3 regions of the Rossellomorea vietnamensis genome follow, and region 1 is predicted to be linked to each of the others. Evidence: riboswitches for the same ligand, from Rfam matches in the RefSeq annotation. Region 1 holds a riboswitch; each other region holds the start of a gene.
The links. A riboswitch is a leader RNA that binds a small molecule or an ion and turns the genes downstream of it on or off. The one in region 1 is predicted to bind S-adenosylmethionine.
Positions count from the first base shown of each region.

Region 1 (5,487 bases):
CGCAAGTGCCTTTGCCCCGATCACAAGGGCACGGTCACCCTCGGTGGATTTAGCCGCTTCCCTGAATTCGTTCGTGTGAACGACGAGGGATTCGGGGCCGATTTTGATGTAGGGGTGGATGGTCGGGACCACGCGGCTGACGTTTCCGGCGTCGGATGAGCCGAGTCCCTTTCGTTCCGTATCGTCGAAGGATTCGCCCAGTGACTCGATGGAGTGCTGGAATACTTGATCGAAACGGCGGTTGAGCTGAAAGTGATCGACTTCATTTTGGATTTTGATGATATTCAGTTTCGTCCCCGTGGCAAGAGCCGATCCCTCAGCGATGGCTTTTACTTTCTTCGTGACTTCATTGCACGCTTCCCTCGTTGCAGCTCGTATATAAAAGCGGGCTTTTGCATAGTCAGGGACGATGTTTGGCGCGTCCCCACCGTGGGTGATAATGCCATGAATCCGTACATCATCGGTCACGTGCTGACGAAGGGCGTTAATGCCGTTGAACAGCTGGATCACACCGTCGAGGGCATTGATGCCGTCTTCAGGGGAAGCTGCCGCATGGGCAGATCTTCCTTTAAATTCGAAATCAAGGGGGTCCACCGCAAGGGTTTTCCCTGTCTGTGTTGTCCGATTGAATGGATGGACCATCATGCAGGCATCCACTCCTTCGAACAAGCCGGCCTTTACAAAACTGCCCTTCGCACTTCCGTTCGGACCGCCTTCCTCGGCAGGAGTACCGAACACGACCACTTCCCCTCCTGTTTCCTCGAGTACGGACGACAGGGCGATGGCCGCCCCGCAGCTTGCCGTCCCGATGATATTGTGACCACAGGCATGGCCGAGTCCAGGCAGGGCGTCATATTCAGCCAGGTAGCCGATGACCGGTCCTTCCTTCCCTGAATGTTTGCGTGCCACAAAGGAAGTCTCATGACCCGCCACTCCCCGTTCAATGGAGAACCCGTTTGCTGCAAGTAAGGTGGTTAAAGTCTCTGAAGCAAAGAACTCTTCGTTTCCGATTTCAGGTTTGTCGTGGATCTGATGGCTGGTCGACACGAGTTTCACAGCCAATTGATCGACTGCAGAGACGATGTTGTTTTTGCGATCGGTAATCACTGCTGGTTGACTCATCTCTTTTCCCTCCTAATGCAATTCACTGACCGGCACGAATGTCGGGATCAGGGAATCTTTGTATGATTTCTTGATATGTTCCGCTACGTCATCTTCCTGATAGAGCTCTACGATCTTTTTATAGGTCTTATTGTCTTTATCTTTTTCCTGTGCCGCGATGATATTGATGAATGGCTTGGATTCCGCCCCTTCGATATAGATGCTGTCATCAACCGGGACGAGTCCTGCTTCCACCGCTACGCCATTATTGATGATCGATGCTGCCACATCCGGCAGTACCCTCGGTGTCTGGGCAGCGACGACCGGTGTGAATTCAAGGTTTTTCGGGTTTTCTTTGATGGCTTCGAGACCTTGTGACTGATCAAATCCTTCTTTCAGTTTGATTAGGCCTGATTCCTCCAATAAGAGAAGGGCACGTCCAAGGTTAGTCGCCTCTTGAGGGACGGCAACTTTACTGCCTTTCGGTAACTCTTCTACTGATTTATATTTTTCCGAATAGATGCCCATCGGCGCGATGATCGTCGAGCCGATCGGTACAAGGTCCAGGTTATGTTCTTCCACGAAAGAATCAAAATACGAAATCGTCTGGAAGGCGTTCAGGTCGATATCCCCATCAGCCAGCGCCTGGTTTGGTCTCACGTAATCGGCAAACTCCACAATCTCAATGTCAATTCCTTCCTTCGCTGCTTTCTCTTTCATATACTCCCAAATCGGCACCCCGGATCCATTCACTCCGACTTTCACGACTTCGTTGTCACCTGAACCGGATGCACTGTTTCCGGAGCAACCGCTCAATAGTAGGGTGAATAATAGAATGGCGATACTTGCTAGACTGATTGATTTTTTCATATTCTTCTCTCCTAACGTCTCCTGATGATTTTTGATAATGTATTTCCTGCCGTCTGAAGTCCCTGTACCATCACGACTAAAATGATGACGGTCACAATCATGACGGATGTTTCGAATCGCTGATATCCGTATGCGATGGCAAGATCCCCAAGTCCACCGCCTCCGACTGCCCCGGCCATGGCTGATGCCCCTACAAGTCCGATCGTCGCGATTGTGATATTCAGGACCAGTGTACTCAGTGCTTCCGGAATGAGGATGCCGAAGATGATCTGCCACGGCCCGGCCCCCATGGACTCCGCCGCTTCGATGACTCCCGGTTCCACTTCAAGGAGCGAGCTCTCTACCAATCTCGCAATATACGGTGCCGCAAATACTACAAGCGGGACGACGGCTGCCGCCGTGCCGATTGACGTGCCCACTACCAATCTTGTAAAGGGGATGATCGCCACCATCAAGATGATGAACGGGATCGACCGAAACACGTTGATAATGCTGCTGAGTACTGAAAAGACGGCTTTATGTTCAAGTAAGTGCCCCTTCCTCGTCACCACAACGATGATGCCGAGGGGAAGCCCGATCAACGTGGCGAATAAAAGGGAGAATGACACCATCGCCACGGTATCCCATGTCGCTTCAATAATTCTTGGCCAGAATAATTCCCAGTTAACTTGCACGCTTCTCCACCTCGCTTACGAATAATCTGTTTCTCCAATATTCCAGGATTTCTTCCGTTTCGTTCTTGCTGCCGATGATCTGTACGATGAGATTCCCGAACGGCTTGCCCTGTAGTTCCGTGATCTGTCCGAATAATACATTGATATGGGCATTGAATGTCTTTGCCGTTTCGGAAAGGATCGGCGTTCCCGTCGAATCCCCCTTGAAAATAAGGCGGCAGATACGCCCTTCCTTGCTGTCATTTAATTTATCAAGAACCGATGCCGGCAGCTGATCATTCATGACACTCTTCACAAAGTTTCTCGTCGTCGAGGTCTGGGGGTTGGAGAAGATATCGAAGACGCTTCCCTCTTCCACGATTTCTCCATTTTCCATCACCGCGACCTTGTCACAGATTTCCCGGATGACCCCCATTTCGTGGGTGATCATCACGATCGTAATGCCATACTCCGCGTTGATTCTCTTTAATAAATTGAGAATCGATTCCGTCGTCTGAGGATCCAGTGCCGATGTGGCTTCATCACAGAGCAGAATCGAAGGCGACGTCGCCAGTGCCCTTGCTATCCCTACCCTTTGCTTCTGCCCTCCTGACAGTTCATCGGGATAATGCTTCGCTTTATCTTCAAGTCCGACAAACGCGAGCAATTCCTTTACTCTCTCGTTGATTTTATCTTTCGGCCATTTTGCCAGTTTCAGAGGGTAGGCGATATTCCCTGCTACCGTCCGGGATTGAAACAAATTGAAATGCTGAAAGATCATCCCGATGCGGTGCCGCTCTTTCCTCAGATCGATGGCCGACTGATCCTTCAGGCTGCGACCCTCTATGAAAATATCACCCGAAGATGGTTTCTCTAAAAAATTGAGACAGCGGACAAGCGTGCTTTTCCCCGCTCCACTGAATCCGATCACCCCATAAATCTCTCCCTTCTCCACTTCAAAGGAAACATCCCTCAAAGCAGTGAATGGGCCATCCTTCGTCTCGAATACTTTCGTAACATTCTGAACTCTGATCATACAGAACTTGCTCCTTTCGTTATGTATTCTTCTCGGTGCCTGGGTTATAAGGACATGGGTGAAAATAAAAAGTGCCCCTCTTCATAAGAAGAGAGGCACAAATATGTATATGTCCCGCTCTTCTCATCTTTCAAGTCATATGACTTGATGGAATTGGCACGGTATTCATTAAGAACCCGTTGCCGAGGTATCGCAGGGCCAGTCCCTCCACCTCTCTGGATAAGAAGATAACGCTTTATTAAGTTAAAGTTATGATGCGTTTCTGCATTAGGGTAATGGTAAAGGATTTTAGCTGGGTTGTCAATCCTGTTTTTCAATATATTTCATTATGGAGGGCAAACCGGAGACGGTTCTTACTCTATTTTTTGGCTTTAAGAGAAATTGAGATTACTTGAAAGGAGAAGGTAGAAACGGAATCGGACCCACTTTACGATCAAGGATATAAGCGGAGGTTTTCCGGTTACATTCAGTTTGGAACTAGATTTGAGGGAAAATAAGCGGAGGTTTTCCGCTTACACACAGAAAAATCACCTCATATTGTATTTCTTGAGTCAATAGGCGGAATTTTTCCGTCTATTTCAGCTTTTTTTTAAAGTAATGACGAATTAAGCGGAATTTTTCCGTCTATTGATTAGCTCTGGTGCTTACCCGGATCTCACTAACGATAATTGTGCTAGTTATCTTAACAGGCTGTCTACTATATTCACTCATAAAGGAGCGACCAAATATTATCTATATCGTACTTTTCCAGGTCATCGCCTACCCCATAAACAACTGTGCTATACTAAAAGAAAAAATATTCAGACTTTTCAAAGGGGCCAATTACATGAAACCAAACATTATCGACATAGTCCAATCCCAGGTCATCGCTTCCATCAAGGATGAAAAGGACCTCGACAAAGCCATACAGTCAAACGCCAACATCGTGTTCATCCTTACAGGCAATTTAATTACGATGAACGGATATCTGAAAAAGCTGAAGGACGCCGGTAAAACCACGTTTATCCATATTGATTTCATCGATGGGCTGTCCAATACGAAGAGTGCCATTAAATACATAGCAGAAATTTGGAAACCGGCTGGTATCATTACGACAAGGAGCAACCTGATCAAGTATGCGAAGGAAGAAGGCTTGATGACGATTCAGCGTCTCTTTTTGATCGACCGGAATGCCCTTGATAAGGGAATTGAAATCTCCCATAACTGCAAGCCCGATGCCATTGAAGTGCTTCCTGGTCTGATGCCTTCTATTATTGATAAACTCACGACTATGACAACCCTGCCCATCATCGCTGGTGGCTTGATCAGTAATAAGCAGGATATTCTGAATGGGTTGAGTGCCGGCGCCCTCGCCATTTCTTCCGGGGATCCGAAGCTTTGGAATTTGGATGTTTGACTAGAAAGGACTGGAACTCATCTGAGTTCCAGTCCTTTTAGGTCCCTACCTTTTTTTCTGCATCATCATCTTTTCTTTTTTTCCCGATCCACGGGAGGCGAACTCGTACGATCGTGATCTCCCGCTCTTCAAAGATGTTTCCAATTTTCGTAATAATGAAGGTTACCAGTGTGGCAAAGATGACGAGGGAATAAAATCCAGCTCCAATGCCGATGCCGACTCCCCCCACGTAAAAAATCATGGCTGCTGAAGTGAGTCCTTTCACCCTCAACCCGTCCTTCAGGATCACGCCTGCCCCAAGGAATCCCAGACCGGATACGATCTGAGCGGCAAGACGGAATGGATCCATCATCTTACCACTACCCGGTTGACTGAGCATCTCGGCCCCTTGAATCGAGACAATCGTGATCAACGTACAAGCCACTGATACA
Region 1 is NZ_CP104558.1:3,968,278-3,973,764, reverse strand. It holds gene N5C46_RS20325 (M20 family metallopeptidase) at 1-1,122, opposite strand, end outside; gene N5C46_RS20320 (MetQ/NlpA family ABC transporter substrate-binding protein) at 1,135-1,971, opposite strand; gene N5C46_RS20315 (methionine ABC transporter permease) at 1,983-2,582, opposite strand; gene N5C46_RS20310 (methionine ABC transporter ATP-binding protein) at 2,635-3,660, opposite strand; SAM riboswitch class I at 3,781-3,886, opposite strand; gene N5C46_RS20305 (glycerol-3-phosphate responsive antiterminator) at 4,487-5,056, shown strand; gene N5C46_RS20300 (MgtC/SapB family protein) at 5,094-5,487, opposite strand, start outside.

Region 2 (5,487 bases), 1.4 Mb from region 1:
ATGCCAAAACGATTGTCGTCGATGAGGTCATTTCTTCTGTCGGTACAGCCAATATCGATGTACGAAGCTTTCGATTAAACTTCGAGGTCAATGCCTTTTTATATGATCAGGCACTCTCTGAAAATCTAGGGGCTGTGTTTAGAAACGACATTGAAAAGAGCACGGAATTAACGATGGAAGACTATCATCAAAGACCTTTGACGATCAAAGTGAAGGAATCCATATCAAGGCTGTTGTCCCCCATCTTATAGAAGGGTTGATTGGAGATTGCCATGTGCGGATAGAAAAAGGCATAATAGACTTATTGTGAAAGAAAAAGAGAGGGATGAGATCATGAGTGTGCACAAAGAAATTTCCAAGCATTCCAACATGCAAAATCAGCTTGTTCAGCAATTTATGAAACTGGATGAGCAGAGAGAAAAAGCGATTGACGAAGCTGTTCAGCTTTGTTCTGAGGGAAAACCTTTTACAACGGATCACATTAATCAAGTAACAAATGAAATCAATACCCTGGCAAGACGCGGGGTCGTTCCGCAAAGAAAGCTTGTGATTACGGAAATGGTCGAGGAATATGTCGCGAGACTAAAATAAGCTGCACAACATAAATAACCCTGATACGTCTACAACCATTCTGATGGTGAGGCCGTATCAGGGGTATTTTATTTGAAGGCTGAAATTTAGGCTTTTAATGCGCTATTCCACCCATCATAAACAAATACAGGCTGTGTATCGTTTTCTGCTCGTTCTGTCACCACATAGTTTTTATGTGCTACCACCGTTTGATCATCGGGTAAATCCAGTTTCTTCGCAATTTCCCTGTCCATTTTCACGATGACGGTATTTTCTCTTAAGGTCGTGACGACACCATTGATGACATGTTTCTTTCTTTTAAATTGGATCGTATCCCCAAGGTTTGCATTCTCTTTTGAGTAAACGAATGTATTTTCCATTTTAAAGTCCCCTTTTTAGTTAAAGTGATCGTTCTCTTTTTAATTGAAAGAATTTTCTAATAATATTATTTTAACTTGTATTTATATAAATTTCAATGAATGACTTATCCTTTTTGTACCACAAATATCTAAAATCAAAACCTTTTAACGTTTTCTTTTTTTGAGCTGTACAATCAACCGGGGATTAAGCCACTTATATATACTTATACATCCTATAAGGAAAATCCTTCCTTTTATTCATTTTACATAAAAAACAGGCATCCACGGGTAGCGGATGCCTGTTTTTTAGTAAGCTAGTGCATTCTTCTTTTCTTCTTTCATTAGGACGAAGCAGAGGAAGATGCCAAGGAGTGACAGGACTGCGAAGAAGAGGTATACCGTGTAGATGGAATAGGTTTCATAGATGAAACCTCCCACGAAGGTACTGAACCAATTCCCGAGGCCATTTCCGATGGCGGAATAAACCGTGACAGCAGTAGCTGTAATATGTGCCGGCGTGATTTCTTTAATGTAGCGGAGACCCGCAGGAATGAATAATCCGATGGCAAGACCCTGCATCACTGCTGAAGAATATACCAGCCATAGACTTGGCTCTGTGAAGTAAAATAGCCAGCGGATCATGGATGCAGCACCTGCCAGTGCCGCTACGGTCAAGAGACCGAACTTATCAATCCACCCTCCCGCGATTCTCATGAACGGTACTTCTGACAGGACGGCAATCAGAAATGCGAGACCGATTCCGGCGTACGTACCACCTGAATCTTCAACGAATAATCCGAAATACACGTTATTGGCTAAATTCGGGCCGAACACCAGGAACGTGACGGCCAGGAAGATCAGAAACTTTTTCATCGTGAATAATTCCTTCATCCCGGCTTTTAGATCAAGTTTTGCTGCCGCTCTCTCTTTAGGAAAACGGAAGGATAGGAATCCCGATAGGACCAGACAGATAAAGAAAGAGTAGAAAATGATCGTCGGTCCGATGAATCCTTCCGAAAGCCTCCCCATGATGAACACGGCGATCCCGAATCCCAATGAGCCGAACAGACGAATATTACCGTAGTTATAACCGACTTTACTTGTATACTTCAAGCTGATGCTGTCGGATACGGGGATGATGGCACTTTGGAAGATCGCAACTAAAATCGCGACCACCAATAGTCCATAGTAAACATCCATGAATAAATACCCAAGCGCAAAGATCCCTGCAACTAAGGAAGTTAATCCTAACACGACGGTTGGCTTATTGGTTGTGTCACTGACCATCCCCCATATCGGCTGAAAGAAAATCATCATGATCGGGCCGACAGACATAATGGTACCGATCTGATACCCATTTAATCCCACACTTTCACTTAAATAGACACTGAGTAAAGGATATAAACTTCCAACCCCGAAGAAGGTCAATAGATAAAACCCTTGTAACGTAAAAATCTGATTTCGCACATTTCTTTCCACTACCGTATCCCCCAAGATGTTTTTTGTCTATCTTATAGTAGACCTTGACCGTTCAATTGTCTATGAATTTATACCTTTTTATGGATAAAGTCCCGCGATTTCTAAAGCATGCCTTGCTAGAGCAATCTCCCTCCGCTTTTGTTTGATCCAGCTGCTGTGGCCGGGTTCTTCGTTTTATTTCCAATAAATTACCGTTTGACTTTTTCGATTAAACCCTTTAAAGTATGGAAGTATATTTTAAATGAACTGAATAACATATCTTCTTATCCAGAGAGACGGAGGGACTGGCCCTGTGATGTCTCGGCAGCGGACTCATAATGAGTGCTGTGCCACATCCAGCAAGCGTAATGCTTGAAAGATAAGAGGAGTGTTTCGTTTGAATGAAACCTCTTCTTATGTTGGAAGAGGTTTTTTTATTTGATTTCACACGACAAAGGAGTGTTTGACATGAACCAAGAAAAAGGTAATGTACTGGCTTTATTGCCCTTGATCATATTTGTTTCACTGTTCCTTGGAGCGGGGATCCTTTCAGGAGATTTTTATGCATTCCCTGTTCTCGTATCCATCATCATTGCCGCGGTTGTTGCCCTGGCGATGAATCGTAAAGAATCGTTGACCTCTAAGGTTGAACGGTTCGCAAAAGGCGCCGGGCATCCGGATATCATGATCATGGTTTTTATCTTCCTATTAGCCGGCGCGTTTTCCGGTGTAGCAGAAAAGATGGGGGCCGTTGATTCAACCGTCAACTTTGCCCTATCCGTGCTTCCTGGTAATCTGGTCATTGTTGGATTATTCATCATCGCTGCTTTCATTTCCTTATCAATGGGGACCTCCATGGGGACGATCGCCGCACTTGCCCCGATAGGAGTGGGCATCAGCTCAGGAGCCGACATTTCCATGCCCCTTGCTATGGCCACCGTTATCGGGGGAGCGATGTTCGGGGATAACTTATCGTTCATCTCGGATACAACGATTGCAGCTGTACGCACACAGAAAACAGAAATGAAGGACAAGTTCAAGGTGAACTTCTTCATTGTATTACCGGCAGCCATCATCACCATGGTGATTCTTTTTGTCCTTACGATGGGGACTCCATCCTCCGTCGACGCAGGAAGCTTCGATTGGGTTAAAATCATTCCTTACCTTGGAGTCATCATCGGTGCCCTTGCAGGATTGAACGTATTTGTCGTCTTAATAGGCGGGATTGTGTTGGCAGGAATGATCGGATTTGCGGATGGAAGCTTCACCCCATCGAGTTACTTTGGCAGTGTAGCCGACGGGATGACAGGTATGGCAGAGATTGTGATCCTTTCCATCCTGATCGGTGGAGTCGTCGAACTCATTCGTCACAATGGCGGGATTCAAGCGATCCTTTACCATGCCACGCGTAAGATCAAATCTCCTCAAGGAGCACAGCTTGCTACAGCAGGTTTAGTCAGTTCGACGAATCTTTGCACAGCCAATAACACGATTTCCATTATCATCGCAGGACCACTGGCCAAAACGCTTAGCGATCAGTATGGCGTAGATTCCCGTAAGTCAGCCAGTATCCTCGATATTTTCTCTTGTGCCGTTCAAGGGTTGATCCCATACGGTGCACAGGCACTGTTAGTGGCGGAAGTAGCCGGCATATCACCTGTCAGCATCATCCCATATGCCTTCTACCCTGTCCTGATTGCCGTTTGCGGACTGATTGCGATTCAATTCGCCCTTCCTAAGTTCACCCGGAGATCCGTTACGGATACAGACCCGGTCCGGTCTTCTTAATCTGTTGGAAAAGAGACAAACCCGCTTGGGTTTGTCTCTTTTTGTGTTGCCACTAAAAAAGCAGATCCCGCTTTCAGGAATCTGCTCTCTTCTTATAACAAATCATTCACATGATACAGTTTGCCACTTTCAATATCGGTTTTGGTTACGAGAGTCACCAGTGCATCCCCTACCGTGTCCGGGCTGCGCAGCATCCCCTCTTCTTTGTAGCGCTGGAACGATTCAACCTCGGCAAAGGCTTCTTTGGAGGACGAGCGGATTTCCCCCTGCATATCCGTATCCATCACTCCCGGACTGAAGGCGATGACCTGATGACGGCTATGCGTATTTGAGAGCTCAAGGCTCACCGTTTCAGTCAGCATATTGACTCCCGCCTTCGTCGCACAATACGTACTCCAGCCATAAACGGGACGGCTTCCCGCTCCTGAACTGATGTTGACCATGATCATCTTCGATTCAGAGCCTTTGGCTGCTTTAAGCAATTCATTGGTGGCGATCATAGGTGATAGCAGATTGACATGCACACTCGTTTCCAATGCCTCATTTTCCACTTCACCCGACGTATTGATCGGGGTCACCACGCCGGCATTCTGAACGACATATACCGTCTCTGCTTCAGAGCCAAATACCTTTGACCCTACTTCGCGGAAAACCGCTTCTGTTTGTCCCGATTGAGATAGATCACAGGGAAAGAATTCATACGAGACTTCTTTTTCACGTGCAAGCTGTTGTAAGCTGTCATTATCCGAACGGGAAATATTGATCATGCCGATGCCTTTTTCAATAAACAGCCTGGCGACGGACTCCCCTAATCCCCTTGTTGCTCCAGTCACGATTGCGTAATCCATTCTGAATCATCTCCTTCTTACCTACTGATTATAAAGGAGAGTTTCCTTTCCTCAAAAAATTAAGCATCGAATGAACCGAATCTTTACAAATCCCTATTATATACGTCCGTGAAAAAAGGACGCCATCAAGGCATGCTTTCATCGATCAAATGATATTCGGGGATGAGATCTGACAGGGGCACGATTGATGCTTTTTTCTCATAAAGGGGGAGAAATTCTTTTAACATGGTGGCGACCTTCATGCCTGTAACCCCTACATGCCCGATCGCGATGGTCGCATCATCCCGATCCAATGCCTTTGAAAGGAGTCTCGCCTGCTTCCCAATGTGCTGGATCGTGTAGACATCATCAAAGAATAATTCGTTTTCAAGGTATGGGACGCCCAATTCCTTTGCCAGCTTCGGAATGACACTCTTTCCTGTTGTTTTACTATCCAGATAAAATAAACCCCTTTCCTTGCATAT
Region 2 is NZ_CP104558.1:2,607,815-2,613,301, forward strand. It holds gene cls (cardiolipin synthase) at 1-251, shown strand, start outside; gene N5C46_RS13405 (YpbS family protein) at 334-591, shown strand; gene N5C46_RS13410 (DUF2187 family protein) at 678-950, opposite strand; gene N5C46_RS13415 (MFS transporter) at 1,236-2,408, opposite strand; SAM riboswitch class I at 2,669-2,773, shown strand; gene N5C46_RS13420 (Na+/H+ antiporter NhaC family protein) at 2,856-4,175, shown strand; gene N5C46_RS13425 ((S)-benzoin forming benzil reductase) at 4,268-5,023, opposite strand; gene N5C46_RS13430 (divergent polysaccharide deacetylase family protein) at 5,149-5,487, opposite strand, start outside.
Region 2: it holds a riboswitch for S-adenosylmethionine, as region 1 does, so the genes downstream of both, N5C46_RS13420 (Na+/H+ antiporter NhaC family protein) here and N5C46_RS20310 (methionine ABC transporter ATP-binding protein) in region 1, are expected to answer to the same signal.

Region 3 (5,487 bases), 610 kb from region 1:
ATCCGACACTCGAAAACTACGTAAATTTATTTGAAAGCATGAATTTCGGAGTCTATTTACGTAATACGCTCATCATCGTGTTATTTTCTTTTGTCGGCCTATTCTTTAATGCCATGGCCGGTTATGGATTTGCTAAATATCAATTCAAAGGCAGGGAGAAAATCTTCTATATCGTGCTTGCCACGATGATGATTCCTGCACAGGTTACGATGATTCCTGTCTATTTGATCCTGAATGAAATGGGACTCACGAATACGATGACGGGGATTGTGCTGCCGGGACTGGCCGCTGCCTTCAGTATTTTCTTATTCAGGCAGTTCATGACGACGATCCCGACTGACCTGATTGAAGCAGCCAGACTTGACGGAGCAGGGGAATTCTATATTTTCTTCCGATTGATCGTACCGATTGCGAAGCCGATCTTCGCCGTACAGGGAATTCTCACCTTCATCGGAGCCTGGAACAGCTTCCTGTGGCCGTTAATCATCGCCAACGATGAAAGTCTTTACACCTTATCGGTCGGGCTGTCATTGCTGCAGGGGCAATATGCCAATAACTTCGGCCTGCAAATGGCCGGTGCTGCCTTCATGGTTGTACCGATTATCATCATCTTCTCATTCTTCCAGAAATACATCGTCGAAGGTTTTACGATGTCAGGCATCAAATGATTGACGTGTACCAGGTACAAAGCGGAATGATTGTACCTGGTACATTTCTTTAGTTATACGTTAAAAAAGAGGTGAAACACGATGGAAAAAGCATGGTGGCACAAATCCACTATTTATCAAATATACCCCCGAAGCTTCAATGATTCCAACGGGGACGGGATCGGGGACATTCCCGGCATCATCGAAAAGCTTGATTATCTCGAACTTCTCGGCATCGACATCATTTGGCTGAGCCCGGTCTATCAATCCCCGAATGACGATAACGGCTACGACATCAGCAATTATTATGAGATCATGCCTGATTTCGGTACCTTGGAAGACATGGAAAAACTCATAGAAGAAGCAAAGAAACGGGACATCCACATCATGATGGACCTCGTCATCAACCATACATCTGATGAGCACGCATGGTTTGAGGAATCGAGGAAATCGAAGGATAACCCTTATCGGGATTACTATATTTGGCGGGAGAGCGGGGACGGACCTCCAAGTGATATTCAATCCGTCTTCAGCGGGTCCGCATGGGAATGGGATGAACAGACTGGTGAGTATTACTTTCATCTCTTCAGTAAAAAACAGCCTGACCTCAACCTTCATAACCCGGAAGTACGGGAACATTTATACAAAATGATGAATTACTGGCTCGATAAAGGGGTCAGCGGTTTCCGTATGGATGTGATCGATCTGATCGGAAAAGAGATCGATGAAAAAGTACTGACCGATGGACCAAGGCTCCATGAGTATTTACAGGAAATGAATGAAAAGGTTCTTTCTCATTATCCGACTGTGACGGTCGGTGAGACCCCATCTGCCACACCTGAAACGGCTAAGCTTTATACAGGGAAAGGGCGGAATGAATTGGACATGGTGTTCACCTTCCAACATATGTCCCTGGACGAGCGGGCAGGGGAAGGGAAGTGGGCTCTAAAAGAACTGGATTTCCCTGAATTGAAAAGAGTACTGAGCGAATGGCAGACCTCCCTGTTTCAGAAGGGTTGGAACAGTTTATACTGGAATAATCACGATCAGCCCCGTATCGTATCCAGGTGGGGGAACGATCAGGAGTACCGGATCGTTTCCGCCAAGATGCTCGCAACCGTTCTTCACATGATGCAGGGGACGCCTTTCGTCTATCAAGGAGAAGAAATCGGGATGACGAATAGTAATTGGGACGATATCACCCAATACCGTGACATTGAAACGATTAACTACTTTCATGAAAAGAAAACAGAAGGCGTCCCAGAGGGTGAGATTATGAAATCGATCCGGACGAAGGGCAGGGACAATGCCAGGACACCGTTTCAATGGAATGACGATACTCATGGCGGTTTTACCGAAGGGAATCCGTGGATTGAAGTAAATTCAAATTACAAAAAAATCAACGCAAAACAGGCAATAAAGGATCAGGACTCTATCTTCCATCATTATCAAAAGCTCATTGCACTGAGGAAGCGATTGGATATCCTGGTTTATGGGGAGTATGAGTTACTATTGGGGGATCATCCAGAAATCATGGCGTACACACGGAAATGGGAAGACCAAACCTTGTTGGTCGTGGCGAACTTCTACGGAGGCAATCCTGAATTCCATTTGCCTGAAGCAGCGGATGATTCTCATGCCAAAATGCTCATCAGCAACTATTCCGATACCAGTGAAAGACCATCAGACATCAACAGCCTTCGTCCCTACGAAGCGATCGTATACTTATTAGGAAAATAACCCAATACTTGAAGCGCTTTCATGTATAATGAACAGAAGAAATCAGTCAAGAAGGACGCCTTCATTTATTTAGCAATTAGGATGTGAACTTATGGCAACCATCAAAGATGTGGCTAAACTGTCCGGAGTCGCCGTTTCGACCGCTTCTTATGCATTAAACAACAGTAAGAAAGTCAGTGAAGAAACACGACAGAAAGTTTTAGCGGCAGCCAAACAATTGAATTACCAAAAAAACGGGCTTGCTTCCGATTTGAAGCGGACAAGCACGAATACAATCGCCTTGATCCTGAGCGATCTATCAGGACCTTATTACTCCGAACTGATCAAGGGCGTACAGGATGTGACCTCCACGAATGGATATGATTTGATCGCCTGCAGTTCCATCGGTGGGGCACAGTCCACCGCCGTGAAATTTTTAAAAGAAAAAAGGGTCGATGGCGTCATCATCCTTGCCCATAATATCGATGACGAGACGATCCTGGAGTCGGCAAGGGAAGGTTTTCCCATCGTGGTCCTCGATCGGAGCATCAAAAGCGATTACGTCACCCAGATCGAAGTCGATAATGTTCACGGAGCGTTCGTGGCCACTGAGCACTTGATTGAGAGGGGGAGCCGTAACATCGCTTTTATCAGCGGACCTTACAACTCCCATGACAACGAGCTTCGTTTCCAGGGTTTCCGGAAAGCTTTGGACAAACACGGTATCGACTATAAGTCGAAATGGAAAGTATCCGGGGGCTTCACTCGTGAAGGGGGCTACCAGGCGACCAAAATGCTGATTGCTCAACGGGATGTCCCGCAGGGCATTTTCTATGCCAATGATGAAATGGCCATCGGCGGCTTGCAGGCACTGAACGAAAAAAACATTTCTGTTCCAGGGGATATTTCCATCATGGGCTTTGACGACATCCAACTGTCAGAATACGTATCCCCGCCACTGACAACCATGCGACAGCCGAAATATGAAGCCGGTGCACTGGCCGTTCATCTTATCTTTCAGATGCTCTTGAAGGAAGAGGTCGATTCGTATTACAAACTCACAACGGAGCTGATAGAGAGAGATTCGGTGAAAAGTCGTTGACTTAGAGGAAGAGCCTGACCTTTCCTGTATGGGAGAGGTCGTTTTTTTATAAACAAAAATCTTTTGTTGCTACATCAATGAAGATAGCGCTTACATAAAAACACTACCGAAATCCCCTATTGACTTCCCGTTCCATACCCAGTATTATCCTCTATAAGATAAATTTTTGAAAATTACATACATTCAATTATCAAGAGTGACCGAGGGATCAGGCCCTATGACGTCCGGCAACCTCCAGAAATGGAACGGTGCTAATTCCTGCAGAATGATTTCATTCTGAGAGATAAGTCGAGATAAACAGGCGATGCTTCTTTCAGTTGAAAGAGGCATTTTTTATTGGAGAAAAAGGGGTGTGCACATTGATCGAGATTCGGAATCTAGTAAAAACGTACAAAACGAAAAAGCAAACGGTGGTCGGTGTCGACAACGTCTCTGTCACTATTAAAAAAGGGGAGATCTTCGGGATCGTCGGGTACAGCGGAGCGGGGAAGAGCTCACTCATTCGCTGCCTGAATCTATTAGAGACCCCGACATCAGGGGAAATCATCATCGATGGTCAGGATTTCACGAAGCTCACATCCAAGGAGTTAAGACTTGCCCGGCAAAAAACGAGCATGATCTTCCAGCACTTTCACCTCATCAAATCGAAGACGGTGTTTGATAATCTCGCCTTTGCTTTGAAAGCGGCCCATGTACCGAAAGCGAAAATCAAACCGAGAGTCGTCGAGCTCTTGGAGATGGTCGGTCTTTCAGACAAAGCCGACTCCTACCCGGCACAGCTCAGCGGAGGACAGAAGCAGAGAGTCGGAATTGCGAGGGCACTTGCCAACAACCCATCGGTATTACTGTGTGATGAAGCGACATCGGCCCTGGATCCGAATACTACGAAATCGATCTTGAAGCTTTTGAAAAAAATCAACGAGGAACTGGGATTGACAATTGTGCTCATCACCCATGAGATGGAAGTAGTAAAGGAAATCTGTGACAGGATGGCCGTGATGCAGGACGGGAAGATCGTGGAGGAAGGTCCCGTGTATGACCTGTTTGCCGAACCGAAGCAGCCTTTGACGAAGCAGTTCATCGAAACGATTCTCCAATTCGAACTGCCACAGCATCTGGTGGAATCGAGAAGGGGGAAGCTCATCAAGATTCAATTCAAAGGATCCATCGCCGAGGAAAGCGTCGTATCAGAGGTGTTTCAGCGGTACAAGGTGCGGGGGAATATCCTCCACGGTAAAATTGAATACATTCAGGATGTCCCACTTGGGATCTTCATCATGGAACTGATCGGATCAGCTGACGAAATCGAAGCGGCGATCCGTTATATCACGGCCAAGACACAAAGCCTGGAGGTGCTTGAGGATGTTGCCTGATTCATTGACTTCTATATTGCCAGAATTGAATAAAGCCTTTTTTGAAACGGTGTATATGGTGGGGATCTCATTAGCCGTAGCGATTATAGTGGGATTGCCGCTGGGGATTCTGCTTTTCGTAACAGACAAGGGCTTATTTTTACAAAATAGTGTGATTAAAAAAGTGGTAGGATTCGTCGTGAATATGGTCCGCTCGGTTCCTTTCATTATTCTATTAGTGGCCCTTTTACCATTAACCAAACTATTGACCGGGACGACGATCGGACCGACGGCGGCATCGGTATCACTCTCGGTTGCGGGTATTCCGTTTTTTGCGAGAATGGTAGAAACGTCCCTCAGGGAGATTGATAAAGGGGTCATCGAAGCCTCGGTTTCAGTCGGGGCCAGTCCTTGGATGATCATCAAGGACGTGCTGTTACCGGAAGCGCGGCCGGCCGTCATTCAGGCGATCACGATTACAACGATCAGTTTAGTCGCCTATTCCGCCATGGCCGGCATCGTCGGCGGAGGCGGAGTCGGGGACCTGGCGATTCGCTTCGGGTACTACCGTTATGACAACACGGTGATGATCACGACCGTGGTCATTCTGATTTGTCTGGTTCAGCTCATCCAATACACGGGTGATATATTTGCACGATTAGTCGAT
Region 3 is NZ_CP104558.1:3,363,206-3,368,692, forward strand. It holds gene N5C46_RS17205 (carbohydrate ABC transporter permease) at 1-668, shown strand, start outside; gene N5C46_RS17210 (alpha,alpha-phosphotrehalase) at 750-2,387, shown strand; gene N5C46_RS17215 (LacI family DNA-binding transcriptional regulator) at 2,479-3,468, shown strand; SAM riboswitch class I at 3,653-3,758, shown strand; gene N5C46_RS17220 (methionine ABC transporter ATP-binding protein) at 3,828-4,841, shown strand; gene N5C46_RS17225 (methionine ABC transporter permease) at 4,831-5,487, shown strand, end outside.
Region 3: it holds a riboswitch for S-adenosylmethionine, as region 1 does, so the genes downstream of both, N5C46_RS17220 (methionine ABC transporter ATP-binding protein) here and N5C46_RS20310 (methionine ABC transporter ATP-binding protein) in region 1, are expected to answer to the same signal.